DNA from 2 places in the Ruminococcus gauvreauii genome. Region 1 is predicted to be linked to the other one. Evidence: riboswitches for the same ligand, from Rfam matches in the RefSeq annotation. Region 1 holds a riboswitch; the other holds the start of a gene.
What was found. A riboswitch is a leader RNA that binds a small molecule or an ion and turns the genes downstream of it on or off. The one in region 1 is predicted to bind ZMP and ZTP.
Positions count from the first base shown of each region.

Region 1 (11,535 bases):
ACGATCGCCAACCTGCGGACCCTGCTGACGGGCGAGTCCATCAAGGGAATCATGGCCTTCGGTGTGGCATTTGCGATCCTGACGCGGGGGATTGACCTGTCGATCGGTGCATCCGCGGCGCTGATCGCGTGTGTGACCGGTGCACTGGTACAGCCGGTGGACCTGGCGACAAAGGCGCTGGCAAACTTCGGCGTGCAGGTACCGGCGATTGTGGCAATCCTGCTCGGCATGGTGATGGGTATCGCCATCGGGGCGATCCAGGGTGCGCTGATCGCATACACGAAGATGCCGGCATTCATCGCGACACTGGGCGGCCAGCTGATCTGCCGTGCGGCAGCGAAGATCTTCACGACGCGCCCGGTATCGAACCTGTCAGACGGCTACCGCTGGCTGGGAAGCGGCAAGATTGGCCCGATCCCGATCATCATCGTGGTATTTTTGATTGTCTTCGGAATCGCAGCCTTTATCCTGGGGCAGACCCGTTTCGGAAAGAGCTTATATGCGATCGGAGGAAATGACCAGGCAGCGCGTGTGGCTGGTATCAACGTAGAGAGAAACCTGGTGCTGACATACGTATGGTGCGGCGCCTGTGCAGCCCTCGGCGGAATCCTGCTGGCAGGCCGTGCGGGATCTGCGGACCCTGCAAACTCCGGTTTGAACTACGAGCTGGATGCGATCGCGGCGGCAACCGTCGGCGGGACATCCCATACGGGAGGTATCTGCCGCGTGACAGGAGTCCTCTGCGGTATCCTGATCCTGGGTGTCATCAACAACGGCCTGGTACTGATCGGCGTGAATGATAACTTCAGTAATATCATCAAGGGCCTGATCATTGTCGGAGCCGTAGCGATGGATATGAGAAAGAACGCAAGAAAAGCATAATTTTTGCAGATATAAGAATTATACATATTCGTTGTATCATCTCCAAAACAGGGAAAGGTGTTGGACATATGTCCGATGCCTTTTTCCTGTTTCTTAAATCTTTTTCAAATTTCTAAACTTTACATATAATTTATTGACCTCAAGCTGTTTATAGGGGATAATGGGAACATGAATACACAGGGGGAGCCGAAGAGTATGGAAAGTACGGAAAAACCCGTCATCTCAGTAAAGAATCTGTATAAGATTTACCGGGTGGGTGAGACACAGGTGAGAGCGTTAAACGGAGTGAATATGGAAATTTTACCTGGAGAATTTTGTGCCATTGTCGGCACATCCGGATCCGGTAAATCGACACTTCTCAATATGCTGGCAGGACTGGAGAAGCCGACGAAAGGTGAGGTAATCATTCAGGGGAAGCATATGGAGAAACTGAATGAGAATGAACTGGTACGCTTCAGAAGAGAGCGGATCGGGTTTATTTTTCAGTCTTTCAACCTGTTGCCGACGATGAATGCCCTTGAAAATGTGGCACTTCCGCTTAGCTTTCGCGGTATTGGGAAAAAAATCAGGCTGAAGAGAGCTGCACAGCTGCTGAAGACAGTCGGATTGTCTGACCACCTGTTCCACAAGCCGATGCAGATGTCGGGAGGACAGCAGCAGAGAGTAGGTGTGGCCAGGGCGCTTGTGGTTGATCCGGCGATCATATTCGCGGACGAACCAACTGGAAATCTGGATTCCAACACGTCCGCAGATGTTATGAAACTGATGCAGGATGTGGTGCGCAGGCAGAAGAAGACACTGGTCATGGTAACGCATGATAATCATCTTGCGAGTTTTGCTGACCGTATTTTTCACATCATTGACGGAAAGATTGTAAAGATCGATAACATGAGAGAGGGTAAAGAAGGATGAAAAAGATGAAAGCAGTAGGGCTATGTGTGTTATGTCTGCTGATGGTACTTCCGGCGATGGTATGGGCAGAATCGGAAGGACCGACGGAGCAGGAAGAAGGGATCTTGATTGACAGAACAGCAGATGCACCTCAGTGTGAGGCGGGCAAACCGGCAGAAGTTGTCGTGCCGTTTTTTAATAAGGAATCTGTCCCTATTACAGATGTGAGGGTAACGCCGGTTCAGGATGCCAGTACAAATGAGTACCCGTTTGAAATTGATAAAACAAATATATTTGAGACACTGGAGGGCCCCATTGACCCGGGAATGGGAAAGTCGAGTCAGGTCTGTTTTACACTAGATACACGTGAGGATGTTGCCTCCGGTTATGTGAAAATAAACTTTGATTTTTTTTATAAAATGACAGTGGTTGAAGATGAGACTGAGGTTGTAAAAAATATGAAGGTTCGCAGGCACATTTATGTCAGGACGGTTGCGAAGGAAGAACCGGAGGAGGAACCTACGGTGATGGAGCCGGATGAATTCGGTGATGAAGGCGGCTATGCGGGCGGAGATTACAGCGATGGCGGCGGCGGTTCCTCCACACCGGAAGATGAGAAAGACGAGAAAAAAGGAAGTACTCCGCGTGTGATCATCGAAGGTTTCCGGACGGATCCTGGAACGATCAACGCAGGCGACACGTTTAAGCTGACGATTAAGGTGAGAAATACATCCAAAAAGTCGGCGGTCGGTAATATGGTCATAACACTCCAGACGCCGCAGGCCGGAGAAGGTGAGACGGCGGCTGATGCGTTTCTTCCCTCAGACGGGTCGAGTACGCTGTACATAGAGAGTATTCCGAAAAACAGCTCAAAGGAAGTGTCTCTGGAGATGACAGCACGGACAGACTTAATTCAGAAGCCTTATCCGGTAGAAGCGGCGATGAAATATGAGGATGAGTCGGCACAGCAGTTCGAGGACAAGGCGAGTATCTCCATTCCGGTACGCCAGAAGGCACGTTTTGAACTCAGCAGAGTGACGGTTATGCCGGAGGCAGTTTCTGTAGGTGAAGAAGCTAACGTGACGTTTGAAATCTATAATCTGGGAAAGACAAAGTTATACAATGTCAGTGCAAGGATTGAGGACCCGTCCATAGCAAATGCCGAGGCATTTGTGGGAAACCTGGATGCGGGAGCGACAGGGACTGTTGACATGATGGCTATGGGGGCAGCTGAGAGTACGGGTGACGGGACGGTAAAGCTTCTGGTAAAGTATGAGGATCAGGATGGAAATCAGGAGACTTTTGAAAGCAGCTGTATTGTATTTGTAAATCCTGCGATGCCTGTGGACGAGATGCCGATGGATGATCTCGGTATGGAGGGTATGGAAGAAGGACAGCCAAACGGACATTTAATATGGTGGATTCTCGGCGGCGTCGGAGCAGTGGCTGTGATCATAGTCTCAGTGCTGCTGGTCAGACGGAAACATAAGAAAGAAAAGGAATGGGCAGATGAAATTTTGGGATCTGATAAAGATGAGCTGCAGTAATCTGTGGCGCAGAAAACTTAGAACATTTCTAACCATTCTTGGTGTAGTGATTGGAACCGCATCGATTGTAGTTATGGTATCCCTGGGACTCGGACTGAATAAGACAACGATGGATGAGATGGAGAACAGCGGAGGGCTCACGACGATCCAGGTCTACGAGGGCGGATCTGCCATGATGGGATTTGCCATGGCTCAGGAAGAATCAGCGGACCAGGGTTCGCAGGAGCAGAAAAGAATCACGGATGAGGCGATAGAGCAGATTGGAGCGATTCCGCATGTGACGCTGGTTTCCCCTGTATTGAATCTTTCCATGATGGCCAAACAGGGCAGATATATCGGATATCTCGATGTGTATGGGATGAGCCGGGAGGCACTGGAGCAGATGAAACTGGAATTTGCATCTGGAGGACTGCCGGAAGAGGGGACGGAAAATCTACAGTTTGTCTACGGAAATCAGGTGATTTACAATTTCAGCAACGAATCAACCGGACAGGGTTACTGGGAGACCGGAGAACTTCCGGATGTTGATTTTACGCGTCCGCTGTATTACATCCTGGATACGGATGCTTACTGGTCAAGCAAGATGGGCAGTGCAGACGAAGGAGTTTCCGAGGGAGGAGACGGGGACTCCGGGACGCAGCAGGTGACAGCGCCGAAAAAATATGTTTTTCCGACCGCTGGTGTCCTGGCGGGGGATCTCAATACGTATACGGAACAGAGCTACAGTGTTTACTGTGATATCAACGCGCTGAAAACTCAGCTGAAAAAGACCTTTCGAAATAAAGCAATACCCGGGCAGCCTACAACGAAATCGGGAAAGCCATATAAGGAGATATTTTACAGTCAGGCATATGTGAAAATTGATGATATGGAAAATGCGGAGGCCGTTCAGAATGAGATTAAGAACCTGGGGTATACTCCGAACTGGAATGCCGAATGGGTGAAATCTCAACAGAAACAATTTCAGAGTATTCAGCTGGTCCTTGGCTGTATCGGGGCAGTTTCACTTTTTGTCGCAGCGATCGGAATTGCAAATACGATGATGATGTCCATCTACGAGCGGACAAAAGAGATTGGAATTATCAAGGTACTGGGATGCAGTCTCGCAAATATCCGTACGCTGTTCCTTGCGGAAGCTGCATTTATCGGATTTCTGGGTGGGATGGCAGGTCTGGCCCTGAGCTATCTGATCTCTTGGGCGCTAAACCATTTTGGGGCGGCCATCGGAGAGTATATGACGGGGAATTCCAATGCAAGTGTTTCCTATATTCCGGTCTGGCTTGCAGGACTCGCGTTGATTTTTGCCATATGTGTCGGGATTGTTGCCGGATTCTTTCCTGCACTCCGGGCAACGCGGCTGAGCCCGCTTGCTGCGATTCGAAATGAATAAAGAAAAATGACGCACTGACTGCGTCATTTTTTTTGTGGCTGTGAGAATGCGGCGCCGTGCATCATGAATTGTTCTGCCATGGCAGCCACCTTATCAGGCGGGGTGAGCATTTCTTCGTCGAGCCAGTGACGGAGGAGTCCGATGCACCCTGCGCTCGTGTAGGCGTAGAAATACTCCAGTTGTTTTGGCGTTGTGCCGGTGAAGAACTGAGGATATGTTTTCTGGTAAACCTCGTAACCGAGATGAATGAGATGAAGTACAAAGTCTTTATCTCCGTAATCCCCCAGTGTTACCGTGCAGATATCGGCATTATCCTTGAGGCATGTAAAAATTCCGGCTGTTATCTTCGAGGGAGTAAGAGGTTCGGATTCCGACTGAAGCAGAGGATTCAGTGCATTCTTAAAGTCGAGCAGCATCTCAGCTTCCAGCTTTTTCAGAAGGTCGTTGATATTGGAATAATGGGAATAAAAGGTGCCTCGATTGATGCCTGCTGCTGAGCAGAGTTCTGTTATGGAGATGCTCTGAATGGGTTTTTCACGAAGCAGATTCATAAATGCCTTTCTGATCAGCATTTTAGTCACACGGACCCTGTGATCACCGCCATTGCTTTTCTTGTTTTCCATGAAATTTCTCCTTAAGAGTAGTTGATAGACATTAAATAACCGAGTGTTCGGATATACAACACTGTGTGGGAATCTGATGATTGTATTCAATATCCAGATTTAGTATAATACAAATAAGAAAGATAATCAACATATTGTACGAAAAGATTGTGAGGTGTTTAGTATGAAGCGTCTCTATATCATAACAGGTGCTGCCGGGCACCTGGGTAATACACTGATCCGTATTCTGCTAAAGCGCGGAGAAGAGGTACGGGGACTGATTCTGCCCGGAGAGCCGGCATGGATGAAGGAAACAGTCAGGTATGTGGAAGGAGATATTCGAAAGAAAGACAGTCTTCAGCCGCTGTTTTCCGATATCAGGCACAGGGATGTGATCGTTATTCACACCGCAGGTATTGTCGATATCTCGGATGAGGCTCCCGGCATGATGCAGCAGGTCAACGTCGGAGGAACAAAACATGTGATTGAACTGTGCCGGGAACATCAAGTACAAAGACTTGTCTATGTCAGCTCCGTACATGCGATACCGGAACACAGCAAATATGCTGTGCAAAAGGAAGTGAGGGAATTTTCGGCGGATCTCGTGGTTGGGGGATATGCCAAAACAAAGGCGGAGGCGACGCAGGCAGTGATGGATGCGGCTCATTCCGGGCTGGACGCAGTGATTGTACATCCATCCGGGATTTTGGGTCCGTACAATGGGGCGAAAAATTATCTTGTTCAGCTGGTAAATGACTATATCAGGGGGAAGCTTCCGGCGTGCGTGCATGGAGGATATGATTTTGTAGATGTCCGGGATGTCGCGGGAGGATGCCTGCGGGCGGCACAGAAAGGCAGGACGGGGGAGTGCTATATACTGTCTAACCGGTACTATGAAGTCACGGAAGTCCTTAAAATGGCGAGAAGCATTGTTGGAGGGAAAAAAATACCGACGCTTCCGCTTTGGATTGCGAAAGCGTCGGTTCCCTTGATCTGCCGGATCGCCAGGCTGAAGAAGAGACGGCCGCTGTATACCAGATACTCTTTATACGCATTGACCAGCAATGGAAGGTTTAGCCACGACAAGGCCACCGCAGAACTAAATTATAAACCAAGAGACCTGTATGTGACCATATCGGATACGATACGCTGGCTGTCAAAATATCAGTCTTTTGCTGAGATCCAGTAATAGGGAAGTGCTACAAAAACAATTCCGCCGATCATGTTGCCGAGCGTGACAAAGAAGAGGTCGGTTATGTAATAGTTGACAGAGATCGTAGCATCTGCTGTGAGCGGATGCAGAAGGCCGACGCCGATGATACTCATGTTAGCGATGCTGTGCTCGAAACCGCACATCATAAAGAGAAAGATACACCATAAAATCATGATGAGCTTTGCGGCCTCCGACTGCATTTTGATGCTGCACCATACGGCCAGGCAGACGAGAATATTACACAGAATACCTCGGGTGATCATCTCAAGAGGGCTTAGCGATAATTTTGCGGCGGAGACCGTTGCGAAATAAGACACGACATCGGAATTTTTTGTGAGCCCGGTCATGTGATAGAGGATGACAGCGATCCAGCTTCCGATGAGATTGCCGAAAAAGCAGATGATCCATAATTTTATTGTGTCAAACCAGCTGACCTTTTTTGCGAAAGAAGCACACGCCATTACGAAGTTATTACCAGTGAACAGTTCACTGCCTGCCATAACGACAAGGCTGAGGGCCGATGCAAACGAAAGGGAAGAGATCAGTTTTGCAGTTGCAGCGTTGTCTGCGATCATGATACCGCCGATTGTCATACATACGAAGCTGCCGAATGCAATGAACATTCCGGCGATTACGGAAGCCATCAGGTATCCCCATGGATTCTTTTTCAGAAGATTTGTTTTATTGCATCCTGCATTTACCACGTCAGAATAAGCAGATTGGAACATAATATTACCTCCTAAAAATACAAATAAAAGGGTGTAGAATTTTCTACACCCTTTTGTGATTGTCGTGGTACTCTAGAACAGACCGGAAATCTTTCCCGAACTGTCTACATCAATGCGCTCTGCCGCAGGTACTTTCGGAAGCCCCGGCATTGTCATGATTTCTCCTGTCAGTGCCACGATAAAGCCTGCGCCTGCGGAAATTTTGAGGTTTCTTACAGTAACATCAAAATCGGCAGGAGCACCCAGTTTATTCTGATCATCAGTAAAGCTGTACTGTGTTTTGGCAACACAGATCGGACAGTTTCCAAAGCCCATTGCTTCCAGTTCCTGGGCCTGTTTCTGTGCGTTTGCAGTCAGGACGGCACCGTTTCCGTGATAAATCTTTCTAACGATCTGATTCAGCTTATCTTCGATGCTGCCTTCCAGTTCATACGAATAATGGAATTCGCTTGGCTCTTCCACGAGACGGATGACCTCTTTTGCGAGTGCGACGCCGCCTTCGCCGCCTTTGGCCCAGACTTCGGAGAGTGCAACGTTGACGCCGAGCTCACGGCATTTGGATTCCACAAGGTCGAGTTCTGCCTTGGTATCTGTCGGGAATGCATTGATTGCAACAACACACGGAAGACCATATACGTTTTTGATATTTCCAACATGCTGGAGCAGATTCGGAAGACCTTTTTCCAGTGCTTCCAGGTTTTCGTTGTTCAGATCGGCTTTCTGAACACCGCCGTTGTATTTCAGAGCGCGGACGGTGGCTACAATGACAACAGCCGAAGGTGTCAGGCCGGCCATACGGCATTTGATATCGAGGAACTTCTCAGCCCCGAGGTCAGCGCCGAATCCCGCTTCTGTGATCGCGTAATCTCCCAGTTTCAGAGCCATCTTGGTTGCAATGACAGAGTTGCAGCCGTGCGCGATATTGGCAAATGGTCCGCCGTGTACGATGGCCGGAACGTGTTCCAGCGTCTGAACCAGATTTGGTTTCAGTGCATCTTTCAGCAGTGCACACATAGCTCCCTGAGCATTCAGGTCGCCTGCAGTTACCGGTTTCTGCTCTGCGACGCTTCCATAAGTATAGCCTACGATAATGCGGGAGAGACGCTGTTTTAAGTCGTCGATATCCCTTGCAAGACAGAGGACAGCCATGATCTCTGATGCAACTGTGATATCATATCCGTCTTCGCGCGGCATACCGTTTGTCTTGCCTCCAAGACCGTTTACGATATTACGCAGCTGACGGTCGTTCATATCCACACATCTTCTCCAGGTAATCTTACGAGGGTCAATATTCAAAGCATTGCCCTGGAAAATGTGGTTGTCGATCATAGCAGCCAGAAGATTGTTGGCAGCTCCGATGGCGTGAAAATCACCAGTGAAATGCAGGTTGATATCTTCCATTGGGACTACCTGAGCATATCCGCCTCCTGCAGCGCCGCCTTTTACACCAAAGACCGGTCCGAGAGATGGTTCGCGGAGTGCAACCATAACATTTTTACCCAGTTTCTGCAGTCCGTCAGCGAGCCCCACTGTCGTTGTTGTTTTGCCCTCTCCTGCAGGAGTCGGGTTGATCGCAGTTACCAGGACCAGTTTTCCGTTGGGGGCATCAGATTCCTGCAATAAATTGTAATCAATTTTTGCTTTGTACTTACCGTATTGTTCGAGGTATTTATCATCAATCCCCGCTTTCTGTGCAATTTCGGTAATTGGCGTCATTGTACTCTCCTGAGCAATTTCAATGTCTGATTTGAATCCCATAGTAAAATTCTCCTTTCACTTCACTGAGTGGTGTTGTGCGCATCCAGCTATCTGTACAGCTATGTATGTTGCTACATGTTTAAACTGTTTAGGATAAAAAAGGACAACACATGTAATCACTATTACAAATGTTGCCCAGACGGTCGGCTTGCGCGAAGTCATGATTCCACAGTGGTAACCCACAATTATCCGTCAGTTATCAAGACTCCATATTTGATTTATGAGTTCATGTTAGCATGGGGGAAAATGAATGTCAACCGTTTCTTAAACCTGTTTGCAAAATGCGTAGTATCATTAAATTTGTGGTAAAAAAGAAGAATATTATGATAAAAAAGTAATATAGTCATAAGAAATACTGGAATATAATATTGTAAAAGAAATGTAATAATTGTATAATAACGTTAAACTTTATTAAAAAAATCAGACTGATGAAATATTCTGCAGGTTGAAGGATGCAGAATAAGGGGGAGGATCATGAAACAAAATTTAGTAAGAAGGTGGAAACAAGCTCTGGCCATGCTATTAATTCTCTTCATGGTAGTTTTGACAGTTCCTGAGCTGGTGTTCGGAGAAACGTATGCGGGTCATGCTGTGCAGGGACAGGGAGAGAATGATGTGCGCGAGCAGGAAGGAGCGGAGCTTCCTGAATTAGATGATGAAGATGAGCAGGATCCGGAGACGACGGAGCAACCGGATCCATCTGTTACTGACCAGCCGGAAGTGACTGAGGAGCCGGATATCACGGAAGAACCGAATATCACGGAAGAACCGCAGGATGAAGAGACTCCTGCGGTCACAGAGACACCTGCTGATGAAACAGGGGGGCCGGAGGAAGAACCTGAGGATTTGTTGGCGGCGAAGGCAAAAGCCGGATGGGTCACGGAAACTAATGGGGATCTCAGATATCGGTTTCCGGATGGAAGTTATTCAAAACTGGGTTGGAAAGAAATTGGAGATTACTGGTATCATTTTGATGCGCAAGGCACGCTTGAAACAGGCTGGATCACAATTCCGAGCGGTACCTATTATCTGACGGAGTCGGGCGCTCCGGGAGAAAAGGGAGCGATGCTGACCGGCTGGCAGAACATAGCCGGCAATACCTATTATTTTGAAGAGTCAGGTTCGGTTGAGGGAAAGATGTACACCGGCTGGCAGAACATATCCTACAGAAGATATTATTTTGAAGAGTCAGGTGAAGATGTCGGGAAGGTGTATACCGGCTGGCAGACGATCGGAAAAAACACCTATTATTTCCAGATCGGAGGAGGAGCCGGGGAACGCGGAAGGATGTATACGGGCTGGTGGACACTCGGAAAAAACACCTATTATTTTCAGATGGGCGGAGACGCCGGTCAAAGGGGTAAGATGTATACCGGCTGGCGGACCATGAACAACAGAGTCTATTACTTCCAGATAGGAAATGCTGATGGAAATGCCGGCAAGCTGAATACCGGCTGGCGCCTGATGAATGGAAAGAGATATTATTTCCAGATCGGAGGAGGAGCCGGAGAGCGCGGCAGGCTGTATACGGGATTCCGGACGCTCGGGAATAATACCCATTATTTCCAGATGGGCGGAAACGCCGGTCAAAAGGGTCAGATGTATACGGGCTGGAGGACATTGGGAGATGACACCTATTATTTTCAGATAGGAAATGCTGATGGAAATATCGGCAAGATGTACACGGGCTGGAGGAATCTTGGTAAAAATAAGTACTATTTCGGCTCTGACGGTAAAATGTACCGCAATACCACAGTCAATGGAGTAGAGCTGGGACCTAACGGTGCCGCTGTACAGGGCAAGACTCTTAAAGCGTTTCTTGCCAATGCGCTGAAGCCGGTGGGGACAACCCTGTACATCTGGGGCGGAGGCCATGATGCCTATACCGGCGGTGATGCGCTTCGGAAGGGGGTAAACCCGAACTGGAAAAAATTCTATGATTCTCAGAATCGGAGTTATCGATATGACCCTAAAAATGAAAACATTCCAAAACATTACGGAAAAGGATTAGACTGCTCCGGTTATGTAGGCTGGTCGGTTTATAATACAGTAAACACGGACAGCAATCAGCAGAACTGTACGACAATATCCGGAGATACTCCGCGTCTATACGGTAATAGAGGGTGGGGAAGCTACGTGGACAGCACAACTTCGGCATCCTTTAAACCCGGTGATGTGGTCGGTTACAATGGACATGTCTGGATCGTGCTGGGTCAGTGCAGTGACAGCAGTGTCGTGATTCTGCACTGCACGCCGCAGGCAGGTGTGCAGATCAGCGGAACTGTCACAAGGGATAACGATCAGAACAGCGAGGCAATCAGACTTGCACAGACATATATGAAAAAGTTCAGGTCGCCATCTGCCAATAAGCCGGAACTTTCTCCGGTATGCAATATCACACCGTATTTGTATGGTCCGGGTTATGCAGGACTTCATCGGTTCCGGTGGGATTTAAGCGGATCGAAAATGCTGAGCGATCCGGATGGATATGCAGACAAAACTGCTGCGGACATCCTGGCGGATT
Region 1 covers NZ_CP102290.1:925,326-936,860, reverse strand. Annotated here, with positions in the region: gene NQ502_RS04535 (ABC transporter permease) at 1-882, shown strand, start outside; gene NQ502_RS04530 (ABC transporter ATP-binding protein) at 1,051-1,794, shown strand; gene NQ502_RS04525 (COG1361 S-layer family protein) at 1,791-3,320, shown strand; gene NQ502_RS04520 (ABC transporter permease) at 3,283-4,710, shown strand; gene NQ502_RS04515 (TetR/AcrR family transcriptional regulator) at 4,734-5,333, opposite strand; gene NQ502_RS04510 (NAD-dependent epimerase/dehydratase family protein) at 5,497-6,501, shown strand; gene NQ502_RS04505 (formate/nitrite transporter family protein) at 6,477-7,253, opposite strand; gene NQ502_RS04500 (formate--tetrahydrofolate ligase) at 7,326-9,011, opposite strand; ZMP/ZTP riboswitch at 9,138-9,221, opposite strand; gene NQ502_RS04495 (N-acetylmuramoyl-L-alanine amidase family protein) at 9,486-11,535, shown strand, end outside.

Region 2 (11,535 bases), 480 kb from region 1:
GAGTGCGCCGTTCTTTTCACGGCCGTGCATTGGGTTTGCTCCCGGAGCAAATGGTTCGCCGCTCTTCCGTCCGTCCGGAGTAGAACCTGTCTTCTTTCCGTATACGACATTTGAGGTGATTGTCAGGATGGACAGGGTATGCTCTGCGCCCCGGTACAGTGGTGTCTTCGTCAGTTCATGATAGAACAGTTCCATCTGTTCGCATGCGATGCTGTCTACACGGTCATCATCATTTCCGAAAGCCGGATATTCACCCTCAATCTCAAAATCAGTGATCAGTCCGGTTTTTTCATCACGGATACATTTTACCCTTGCGTGTTTGACGGCAGACAGTGAGTCAGCCAGAACGCTCATGCCTGCGACTCCGAAGGACATATAGCGGTGTACCTGGGTGTCGTGCAGTGCCATCTGAGTCTTTTCATAGGCATATTTGTCATGCATATAGTGGATCACGTTCATGGTGTTGGCATACATTTTGGCAACCCATGGACGGTAGAGATCAAGCAGTTCCAGTACCTTGTCATATTCCAGGTATTCCCCCTGATACGGCTCATGCACCGGACCGAGCTGCATATTCTGTTTCTCGTCTTTCCCGCCGTTGAGTGCCATCATCAGCATTTTTGCCAGGTTGGCGCGGGCGCCGAAGAACTGCATTTCCTTGCCGATGCGCATGGCGGAGACACAGCATGCGATCGCATAGTCATCGCCGAACTGCGGACGCATCAGGTCATCATTCTCATACTGGAGCGCGTCTGTGTCACAGGAAACCTTAGCACAGAATTTCTTGAATGCTTCGGGCAGGTCTTTGGACCACAGAACAGTCAGGTTTGGTTCTGCAGACGGTTTCAGGTTGTACAGGGTATGCATCATGCGGAATGTATTTCTGGTTACGAGAGTACGGCCGTCTTCACCGGTACCCCCGAGAGCCTCGGTAATCCACATGGGATCGCCGCCGAACAGTTCATTGTAATCCGGTGTACGAAGATGGCGCGCCATACGCAGTTTCATAACAAAATCATCCATCAGCTCCTGTGCCTGTGCCTCTGTCAGGGCTCCGGCAGCCATATCGCGCTCGAAATAGATATCCAGGAAGGTGGAGACGCGTCCGAGGCTCATCGCAGCGCCGTTTTGTTCCTTGATCGATCCCAGGTATCCGAAATACAGCCACTGGACAGCTTCCTGTGCAGTTCCCGCCGGCTTCGTGATGTCAAAGCCGTAGAGTGCAGCCATGTCACGCAGCTTGCCGAGAAAGTTTATCTGCTGGTACAGCTCTTCCAGCTGACGGATATGATCAACATCCATCAGTTCCAGGCTCAGAGCGTCTTTATCCTTCTGTTTCTCTTCGATCAGACGGTCGATACCATACAGAGCAACGCGGCGGTAGTCGCCGATGATACGGCCGCGTCCGTAGGCATCAGGGAGGCCGGTGATCAGTCCGCAGTGGCGTGCGGCTTTCGTCTCTTTGTTGTATACACGGAAAACGCCGTCGTTGTGGGTGGTACGGTACTGAAATTCATCTTCGACCTTCTGGGACAGTTCATATCCATAGGCTTTGCAGGCATCACGCGTCATGCGAAGTCCTCCGAACGGATTTACGCCGCGTTTTAAAGGACGGTCAGTCTGGAGACCTACGATCAGTTCATTATCTTTGTCCAGATAGCCGGGCTTATAGTTCAGAAGAGAAGTGACAGTCTGTGTGTCGATATCCAGAACACCTCCGAATTCCCGTTCCAGAGAGAGCAGATTTTCGAACTTATGCAGCAATTTTTCTGTTCGCTCCGTGGCGGGAGTAAGGAAAGAATCGTCGCCTTCATACGGTGTGTAATTTTTCTGGATGAAATCACGCACGTCGATGCTTTCCTGCCATTTACCCGGTTTAAAACTGTTCCATTGTGTAAACATTACTAATATCCTCCTGTTTTTGCGTGTGAGGCATCATGTTCCGATGTTTAACCAATAAAAAAGGACAACATCAAGGAAAAAGATGCTGCCCAGACGGTCGGCTGTTTTGATAGTACTTCATTCCCCTGTGGTAACCCACTTATCCGTCAGTAATGAAGACCCTGTTTACTTTATGAGGCGAGTATAACATCCGAAGGTTAAAACAGTCAAGAATATTTTTAAAAATCATAATTTTATCATAAAAGGAAAAGATTGGAATCATATAACAGAACCATCCGGACCTCCAAACTGACTGATGATTGCCTGTGCAAGACTGGCATTCGTTGTGGTAATATTTACCGGGTATTGAAGTCGTTTCTCATAATTCCACATAGGTCAGCGGCAGCCTCCTTTCTTTTCCCACGGCCATGGCTGTGATACCCACTGCCAGGAGCAATCCTTCTGTTCGTCCGCGGTATCGATGGTCAATGGCGCGTAACATCTGGCATATTCGTTCACGGCATCTTTGCGCATGCGAACGTATTCACGGTAACAGTCGAGTGCCTGCTCATCGTCGGGATGACTATCCAGATACAGAAGAAGATCGTCGACGGCAAAGCTCGTTTCGTTGATCCACTGCATCAGCTGAGTACGTGAAGGTGTCTTTGCATTCATCGGCATCCACCTCGCTTTCCGCAGAACGGTTTGCACAGTTCGGGGAAGATTGTTCCCATTTTAAGTCCTTTACAGGGCTCGAAAGTAGTTTTGAATTTCTGACTGGCCACAAAAGCCATGCCGACAGGAAGTTTATCTGCAATTGCATATATATCATAACTGGTATTGCACGGAGTATCTTTATGACAGGTGCATTCTCTGTCCGGACGTTCCGGACGGACGGGACTGCACGTAACCGGAGGCCTTTGACATCGGCCGCGGCAATCGGTACGATTCATAGCATATCGATCCATAGATTATGATAGTCCTTTCATGAATTTCATTTATTATATGTTATGACGGGGGATATAAAATGTGCGTTTTACATTTGTGTACCTGAAAGATAGCCTTGCACATCCAATCAAGCTGGGCTACAATGTAAACAACGAGTAAAATTAAGGGGAAAACAAAAGTTGAGTAAGACAGAATTGATTATGCTTGGAACTGGAAACGCAATGGTGACCAGATGTTATAATACATGCTTTGTGCTCAGGAATCAGGAGGACTGCCTGCTTGTGGATGCAGGCGGAGGAAACGGTATTCTGGCGCAGATGGAGAAAGCCGGAATACCGTTTGAAAACTTACATGCGATGTTTGTCTCCCATGGACATACAGACCATGTGCTCGGTGTGATATGGGTCGTACGCAAAATTTCGGCGATGATGAAAAGCGGTACATATGAAGGAGACTTCGTGATATACTGTCACACGGAACTGGCAGATATGATCCGCAGTTTCTGTATGCAGCTGCTTCCCGGAAAGTTTACAAAAATGTTCGACAAACGCATATGGATCACGAAGGTAGAAGAGGGACAGAAGGAACAGGCAGCAGGTTTCAAACTGCGTTTTTTTGATATTGACTCCACCAAGAAAAAACAGTTTGGCTTCACCGCTATACTTCCGGATGGGAAAAAACTGGTCTGTCTGGGAGATGAACCGTTTAATGAACGCAACCGTTCCTATGCGGAGAACGGAGAGTGGATGCTCAGCGAGGCATTTTGCCTCGATGAGGAAAAAGATACGTTTAAGCCGTATGAAAAACATCACAGCACGGCTCTTGATGCGGGAAGAACGGCACAGGAACTGGGAATACAGAATCTGATTCTGTACCATACGGAGGACAGTGACCTCAAACACCGAAAAGACCGGTACACAAAAGAAGCAGGCAGATTTTTTAAGAACAGGATATATGTACCGGATGACCTGGAAAGGATTTTGCTGTGCTGACAGGACTGAGACTTGAAAAGGATGCGAGAAACTGATGAGAACGTTCTTAAAAGATGTATACCGGATATGGAAATTAAATGGAATCAGCCTGTTTCTGTTTGAACTTATCTATCGGGTTGCGACGAGTGCTGTCATCATTCGCCTGACGGACTGGTTTATCAGCATCTCTTTAAAACAGCAGAAATACAGTTATCTGACGGCAGAAAACTTCGTAAAATTTATCTGCCATCCATTGACGCTGATTCTTCTGGCGGTGATACTGCTCTGCATGGCTTTTGCGGTGCTGCTGGAGATATCGGCGGTATTCTGGTGCATACAGTGTTCCATGCTTAATGAAAAAACGTACGTGCCGGGAATCATTAAAAACGGAATCACAAACAGCTTCCTGTTTATCCGGCACCATCCGGTTTTCTGGAGCATCTACATGCTTGGAACGATGCCGTTTCTGGGGCTGCATTTTATTATCTGGGAGATCGCCAACGTAAAGATTCTGGAGTTTACAGCGATCCAGATTTATAAGGTTTTCCCGGTAACATGGCTGCTGGTGCTGCTGTGTGTGATCATCGTGGCAGGATCCGTCATTATCACATTTTCATTACCATATTGTATAACGGAAAACCGCAGGATACGCCTGGGAATCAAGTTGGCCGCTGTCCGGCTGAAGCGTCACTTTGGCAAAAGTGTTGCGGGTGTTGTGCTGATGCAGATACTCGTGCTTGCCGTGACGGCAGCGGCTTATCTGATGGCCGTTGCGCTGATCGTCGGTATCATCATCATCTTTATGAAACCGTCGTTCAGAATCAGCGGTGTGCTGACATACGGCAACGGCGCAAAGAGCATAATCGGTTTATGTGCCGGGTCGGCAGGCATAATTTTCGGGCTTCTGGCGGTGGGAGGGATATATTTTCCGCGGCGGGGAAAACAGTATTTGAAACGGATTTCACAGAAAAACAGAGGGAAGTACCGTGTGTTTCGCCGCAGGTCGATGGCATATCTCGCCACGTCATTCCTGATCGCTGCGGAGGCCGGGGGAATTCTGTATGTGAATCTGGCGCGCGGAAATGTCAATAACATGGTGCTCAGCTCCTTCAGCGTGACCGCACACCGGGGCGGTGCTCTTATGGCGCCTGAAAATACGATGAGTGCCATGGAATATGCGGTTGCATCGATGTCCGATTATGCAGAGATCGATGTCCAGGAGACAAAGGATGATATTCTGGTGCTGCTGCATGACAACAATCTGAAAAGGACCACCGGATTGAATGCCAATGTCTGGGATATGGCATACCAGGAGGTGGCTCAGCTTGATGCGGGGGTGAAGTTCAATAAACGTTTTCTGGGTGAGAAAGTCCCGACGCTCGATGAGATCATAAAATACAGCAGGGGAAAGATCCGCCTGAATATTGAAGTGAAGAGTAACGGCCACAATAAAAATATCGTCAGTAAGGTGATCAAGTGCATCGAGGATAACGATTTTGAAGACCAGTGTATCCTCACCTCCATGAACTATGGATTCTTAAAGCAGGCAAAAGAGCTGAACCCGGACATAAAGACGGGATATATCATGACCATGACGTATGGAAGTATCAGGGATATCGAGTGTGCCGACCTTTTCAGTGTGAAGCATACGTACGTAACCCGCTGGTTTGTAAAAGAGGCCCATGCCTGCGGTAAAGAAGTACACGCATGGACGGTGAATTACCCGGGTGATGTACAGCGCATGATCACATATGGGGCCGACGGTGTGATCACGGATGACCCTGCCCTGGTTCACAGAATCTACCTGGGAGAAGAAGACAAGAAGACGGGGTTCTGGGGGCTTATGAAGTATGCTGTGAAATAAAGAGTTTTTTTATTGGGCATTTGATGTTATAATGATGAATTGATAATGTTGGGGTCAGACAGATCCGTGAATGACAGAAACGAGGTTACATATGCGCAAGGCAATTGCTGGATTTATCAAAAAAATGCGTGAAAAGGCGGATTATTATGATTATAATCTGCTGGCAGTCGTGATTCTGCTGATTTGTTTCGGGCTGGTCATGCTGTACAGCACCAGTTCCTATGAATCAAATATGAAATTTGGCGATGATATGTATTATTTCCGGAGACAGGCACTCATCAGCCTGGCGTCCGTTATGGTTGCAGTCATCCTGTCAAGGATCGATTACCATATACTGATCAAATTGTCCGGATTTATTTTTGTGATGGCATTTGTCCTGATGGCGCTTGTAAAATCACCGCTCGGCGTTGAGGTAAACGGAGCCAGGCGCTGGCTGAAGCTCGGTATTCAGTTTCAGCCGTCCGAGATCGCCAAGATTGCGGTGATCACATATCTGCCCGTGGTGATTATCAGCATGGGGAGAAAGGCGAAATCTCTAAAGGCGGTGGCCGTGCTCCTGTTCCTGGGGGCGCTCCAGGCAGGCGGTGCGTATATCCTGACGGATAACCTGAGCACCGGTCTGATCATCGGAGGGATCACGGTCATCCTGATCTTTATCTCACATCCGAAAACAGCGCCGTTCGTCGCGACTGCAGGGGCAGGTGCGGGGATACTGGCGATCTTTATCGGATATCTGGCAGCGACGATCGACAACAGCCAGAGCTTCCGTATCCGGCGCGTGCTGGCATGGCTGCGTCCGGAAGAATACTCTGCCGACGGCGGATATCAGGTTATGCAGGCACTGTATGCGATCGGATCCGGCGGGCTTTTCGGAAAAGGGCTTGGCAACAGCGCACAGAAGCTGGGGACCATACCGGAGGCGCAGAACGATATGATTTTTTCGATCGTCTGTGAGGAGCTCGGGATTTTCGGGGGCGTGATGCTGCTCCTGCTGTTTGCATACCTGCTGTACCGTTTGTTTTTTATTGCACAGAATGCACGGGATCTGTACGGTTCGCTGATCGTAACGGGGATTTTTGCGCATATTGCGCTGCAGGTCATCCTGAATATCTGTGTTGTGATCAATGTGATCCCGACGACGGGTATCACGCTTCCATTCATAAGCTATGGGGGAACCTCTGTACTGTTTTTGATGACGGAGATGGGGATTGCGCTCAGTGTATCGAGAGGGATTAAATTTCAGGAAAAAAGCAGGTAAAAAAAATACGGCCCCGATTTGTAAAAATGGGTTGACAAATAATAAAAATCTAGCTATGCTTTGACCATAATATAGTAATTTTTAATGAGAATAAAGGAGAGCGGGATATGTTTGAGAAAATGAAAGAAATTATTGCTGAGCAATTAAATTGTGATGCCAATACGATTTTTGCGGATACATCATTCAAGGATGATCTGGGTGCTGATTCACTGGATCTGTTTGAACTGGTTATGGCACTGGAGGAAGAGTACTCGATCGAGATACCATCTGAGGATTTGACGGATCTGCTGACAGTCGGCGATGTGGTCGAATATTTAAAGACAAAAGGTGTGGAAGAATAATCCACGCCTTTCTTAAAGCTTAAAAACAGTTGACGAGGAGAGACACGAATTATGACAAAGGTAAAAACGCGGTTTGCCCCCAGTCCTACCGGGAAAATGCATGTGGGCAATCTCCGTACAGCACTGTATGCTTATCTGATCGCAAAACACGCGGGCGGAGACTTTATGCTAAGGATCGAAGATACAGACCAGGAACGTTTTCAGGAGGGAGCGCTGGATATCATATACCGGACGCTTGAACATACCGGGCTGATTCCGGACGAGGGACCCGGAAGGGAGAAGGACTGCGGTCCATACGTGCAGAGTGAGCGGAATGCCCGGGGTATCTATATGAAATATGCAAAACAGCTGATTGATCAGGGGGACGCATATTACTGTTTTTGTAATAAAGAACGGCTCGAGTCTCTCAGAACCTGTGTGGCTGATAAGGATATCGTCGTATATGACAAACACTGTCTGCACCTGACGCCGGAAGAGGTTCAGGAAAAACTGGATAAAGGGCTGCCCTATGTGATTCGCATCAACATGCCGAAGGAAGGGACCACAACGTTCCATGACGAAATCTATGGAAACATTACCGTTCCGAATGCAGAACTTGACGATATGATACTGATCAAGTCTGACGGTTATCCGACATATAATTTCGCAAATGTCGTGGATGACCATCTGATGGGGATCACTCACGTGGTAAGAGGAAATGAATATCTGTCATCTGCTCCGAAGTACAACCGCCTGTATGAGGCGTTCGGCTGGGAAGTACCGGTCTATGTTCACTGCCCGCTGATCACGAATGAAGAACATCAGAAGCTGAGCAAGCGCAGCGGTCATTCCTCCTATGAGGATCTGATCTCACAGGGATTCCTGAGCGAGGCAGTTATCAATTATGTGGCGCTTCTGGGATGGAGCCCTCAGGAAAACCGCGAGATATATTCTCTTCAGGAGCTGGTGGAGGCGTTTGATTACCGCCATATGAGCAAATCTCCGGCAGTATTTGACATGGTCAAACTGAAATGGATGAACGGTGAGTATATCAAGAAAATGGAAGAAGAGGATTTCTACGAAAAGGCCCTGCCCAGTATCAAAGAAGTGATCACGAAAGATTATGACCTGAAAAAGATCGCATCCATGGTAAAGACGCGAATTGAGACTTATCCGGATATCAAAGTGCTGATCGATTTCTTTGAAGAAGTTCCGGAGTATGATGTGTCCATGTATACGCATAAAAAATCAAAGACAAACAGTGAGACGTCTCTGAGTGTTCTGCAGGAAGTACTGCCGCTGCTGGAAAGCCAGGATGATTACAGCAATGATGCCCTCTATGCCAGACTGTCGGAGTATGTAAAGGATAAAGGTTATAAAAACGCATTTGTGATGTGGCCGATCCGAACGGCAGTATCAGGAAAACAGATGACACCGGCAGGTGCGACGGAGATTATGGAAGTACTCGGAAAAGAGGAAACAATCATGCGCATCCGGGCGGCGATCGAGAAGTTAAGCTAATGACATTTAATCAGGAACAGACAGAGGCAGTCCATCATGTAGAGGGTCCATTGCTGGTACTGGCAGGACCGGGATCAGGAAAAACAGCTGTGATCACAGCAAGGACTGCATATCTGTCGGAAACATACAAAGTGTCTCCTTCTTCTATCCTGGTAGTGACTTTTACGAAAGCCGCTGCCAGCCAGATGAAGGAGCGCTTTTTACGTATGCGGGGTGCTGTACATACGAATGTTCACTTCGGGACATTTCACGGTCTTTTCTATGGGATACTGAAACAGGCGTATGGGCTGAGCGGGCGTAATATCATCAGTGAGGAAGAAAAAAAGAGGATAATAAGAGAACTCCTTGCAGGCAGCGGCCTGGAAGCGGAGGATGAGAGGGATGTGCTGGAGCTTCTTCAGCGGGAGATCAGCATGGTAAAGACAGAGCAGATGCCGCTTGACCATTTCTATTCCGGAAGCTGCCCGGAGGAGATGTTCCGGCAGATTTACCGGAAGTATCATGAGATCCTCTGCGGGAAAAAACTGCTGGACTTTGATGATTTGATGGTATACTGCTATGAGCTGTTCATCAAGCGTCCGGATATCCTGAAAAAATGGCAGGAACACTTTCAGTATATTCAGATTGACGAGTTCCAGGATATCAATATGCTTCAGTACCGGATCATCAGAATGCTCGCTGCACCGCAGAATAATCTGTTTGCGGTGGGGGACGACGACCAGTCGATCTACCGTTTCCGGGGAGCAAAGCCGGAGATGATGTTTCGGTTCCAGAAAGATTATCCGTCTGGAAAAACTATCATCCTGCATCAGAATTACCGATGCAGCGCGTCGATCGTGAAGTGCTCACAGAGACTGATCCGCCATAATTCTGCCCGGTTTGAGAAACAGCTGACTACTTCGAACGCCGCAGGAAAAGCGGTGGAGATGTGTACTTTTCCGGATGAAAATGCAGAGACGGATTACCTGCTTGAGAGCATTCGAAAGCTGATAGAAAACGGAGGGGCATGTGAGGATATTGCCGTGCTGTTCCGCACCAACATGGGCAGCAGACCCACGGTCTCCAGACTGATGGAGTATAATCTTCCATTTACTGTAAAAGACGGCCTGCCCAATATTTTTGAACACTGGATCGCGGTACATATCCTGTCCTACCTCCGCCTTTCGAAGGGGGGAAGACAGCGCAGTGACTTTCTTCAGATCGCAAACAAGCCGAACCGATATATTTCCAGGGAAGCGCTGTACGAGAGCGAAGTCTCTTTCGAACATCTGTATCAGTTCTATGAAGGAAAAGACTGGATGTGTGACAGGATTGAAAAACTGGAGGAAGACCTGAAGATCCTGGCGGGCATGCCGCCGTTTGCGGCGATCAACTATATCCGCTGCGGTATCGGTTATAATGAATACATCCGTGAATATGCCGGGTATCGTAAGATGAAGCCGGAAGAGCTGAACGACGTAATGGATGAACTTCAACAGAGCGCGCGTAAGTACCGGACCTTCGAAGAGTGGTGCACCTATATTCAGGACTATACCCTCGAGCTCAGAAAACAGAAATCAAAGAAGCAGGAGGGCGGAATCACGATTTCCACGCTGCACGGTGCGAAAGGACTGGAATATCCGCATGTGTATATTATGGATATCAATGAGGGAACGATACCTTACCACAAAGCTGTGCTCCCGGAAGAGGTTGAAGAAGAGCGAAGGCTTCTGTATGTGGGGATGACGAGGGCGTCAGAGACGCTGCATCTTTTCAGTACGAAAAAGAAATATGAAAAAAAACAGGAGCCGTCCAGGTTTCTGGAGGAAGTGATGAGGGAAAGTGAGACGTGTGTAACGAAGTGACCGCCATATATGCGGTAAAGATCCCGGAGAGCCAAAAGCGCAGCGGCAGGAAACAGGAACACACAGCCGGTCTGAGGCTGCTGAAATACGGGCTCAGGGATATGTTCGGGATTGGACCGGGGGAGGTTCTTACAGAGCGGGGCCCATCAGGCAAGCCTTATCTCGTGAATTGTCCCGGAGTACATTTTAACATCAGCCATTCCGGGGGTTATGCCGTGTGTGCGGTCGGGTCTGTGCCGATGGGCGTGGACATTGAGTTTCGCAGGGAGCTTGATTACCGGCGGCTGGCGGAAAAAGCGCTGACGGCGGAAGAGAAAAAGGATATGGAAAACAGTAGTGATCCCGGGAGGTACTTCTTTGACCGGTGGGTGGAGAAGGAGAGTTACCTCAAGTGGAAAGGCACGGGTATCACAGAGAATCTGAAAAAGATTGACCGTAAGGACGGCTTTAGCTGCCATTTTGAACTGGCGGATGGCTTCAGCTGTGCCATCTGGTCTGAAAAGCCGATGAAACTGAAGATATGCAGGATAGATGATCGGGAATTATTTGAAGATGACAGGATGCAGTGATACTGCATCCTCTTTTTTATTCTAAATCAGGATTCGCCTCATATATTTATTTTAAGAGGTGAACAAGATGAGAAGAGATGAGGTTTTAAAATTATTTTCGGGAGAAATACGCAGTGTGCTGGGAAAAATAGAGCTGAAATTTGAACTTCTGCAGGAAATCAGACTTCGGATTCACGCACCGCTCGCAATCAATTACTGCGATACAGAATATTTTATCGGCAGAGACGGAGCACTTTGCGGGAGTGTGGAACAAGCTTACCGTGTCACATCCCAAGATGTGAAAGAGACGATGGAATATGTGTCAGGCTACTCGCTCTATGCATATGAGGAAGAGATACGTCAGGGATATCTGACGATTC
Region 2 covers NZ_CP102290.1:443,277-454,811, reverse strand. Annotated here, with positions in the region: gene pflB (formate C-acetyltransferase) at 1-1,902, opposite strand, end outside; ZMP/ZTP riboswitch at 1,983-2,066, opposite strand; partial or broken gene NQ502_RS02205 (manganese catalase family protein) at 2,167-2,274, opposite strand; gene NQ502_RS02200 (spore coat protein CotJB) at 2,278-2,556, opposite strand; gene NQ502_RS02195 (spore coat associated protein CotJA) at 2,553-2,675, opposite strand; gene NQ502_RS02190 (MBL fold metallo-hydrolase) at 3,009-3,821, shown strand; gene NQ502_RS02185 (glycerophosphodiester phosphodiesterase) at 3,856-5,664, shown strand; gene NQ502_RS02180 (FtsW/RodA/SpoVE family cell cycle protein) at 5,756-6,922, shown strand; gene acpP (acyl carrier protein) at 7,030-7,263, shown strand; gene gltX (glutamate--tRNA ligase) at 7,315-8,763, shown strand; gene NQ502_RS02165 (ATP-dependent helicase) at 8,763-10,607, shown strand; gene NQ502_RS02160 (4'-phosphopantetheinyl transferase family protein) at 10,592-11,176, shown strand; gene spoIIIAA (stage III sporulation protein AA) at 11,244-11,535, shown strand, end outside.
Region 2: linked by a shared signal. The riboswitch ahead of pflB (formate C-acetyltransferase) and the one ahead of NQ502_RS04500 (formate--tetrahydrofolate ligase) in region 1 are both predicted to bind ZMP and ZTP.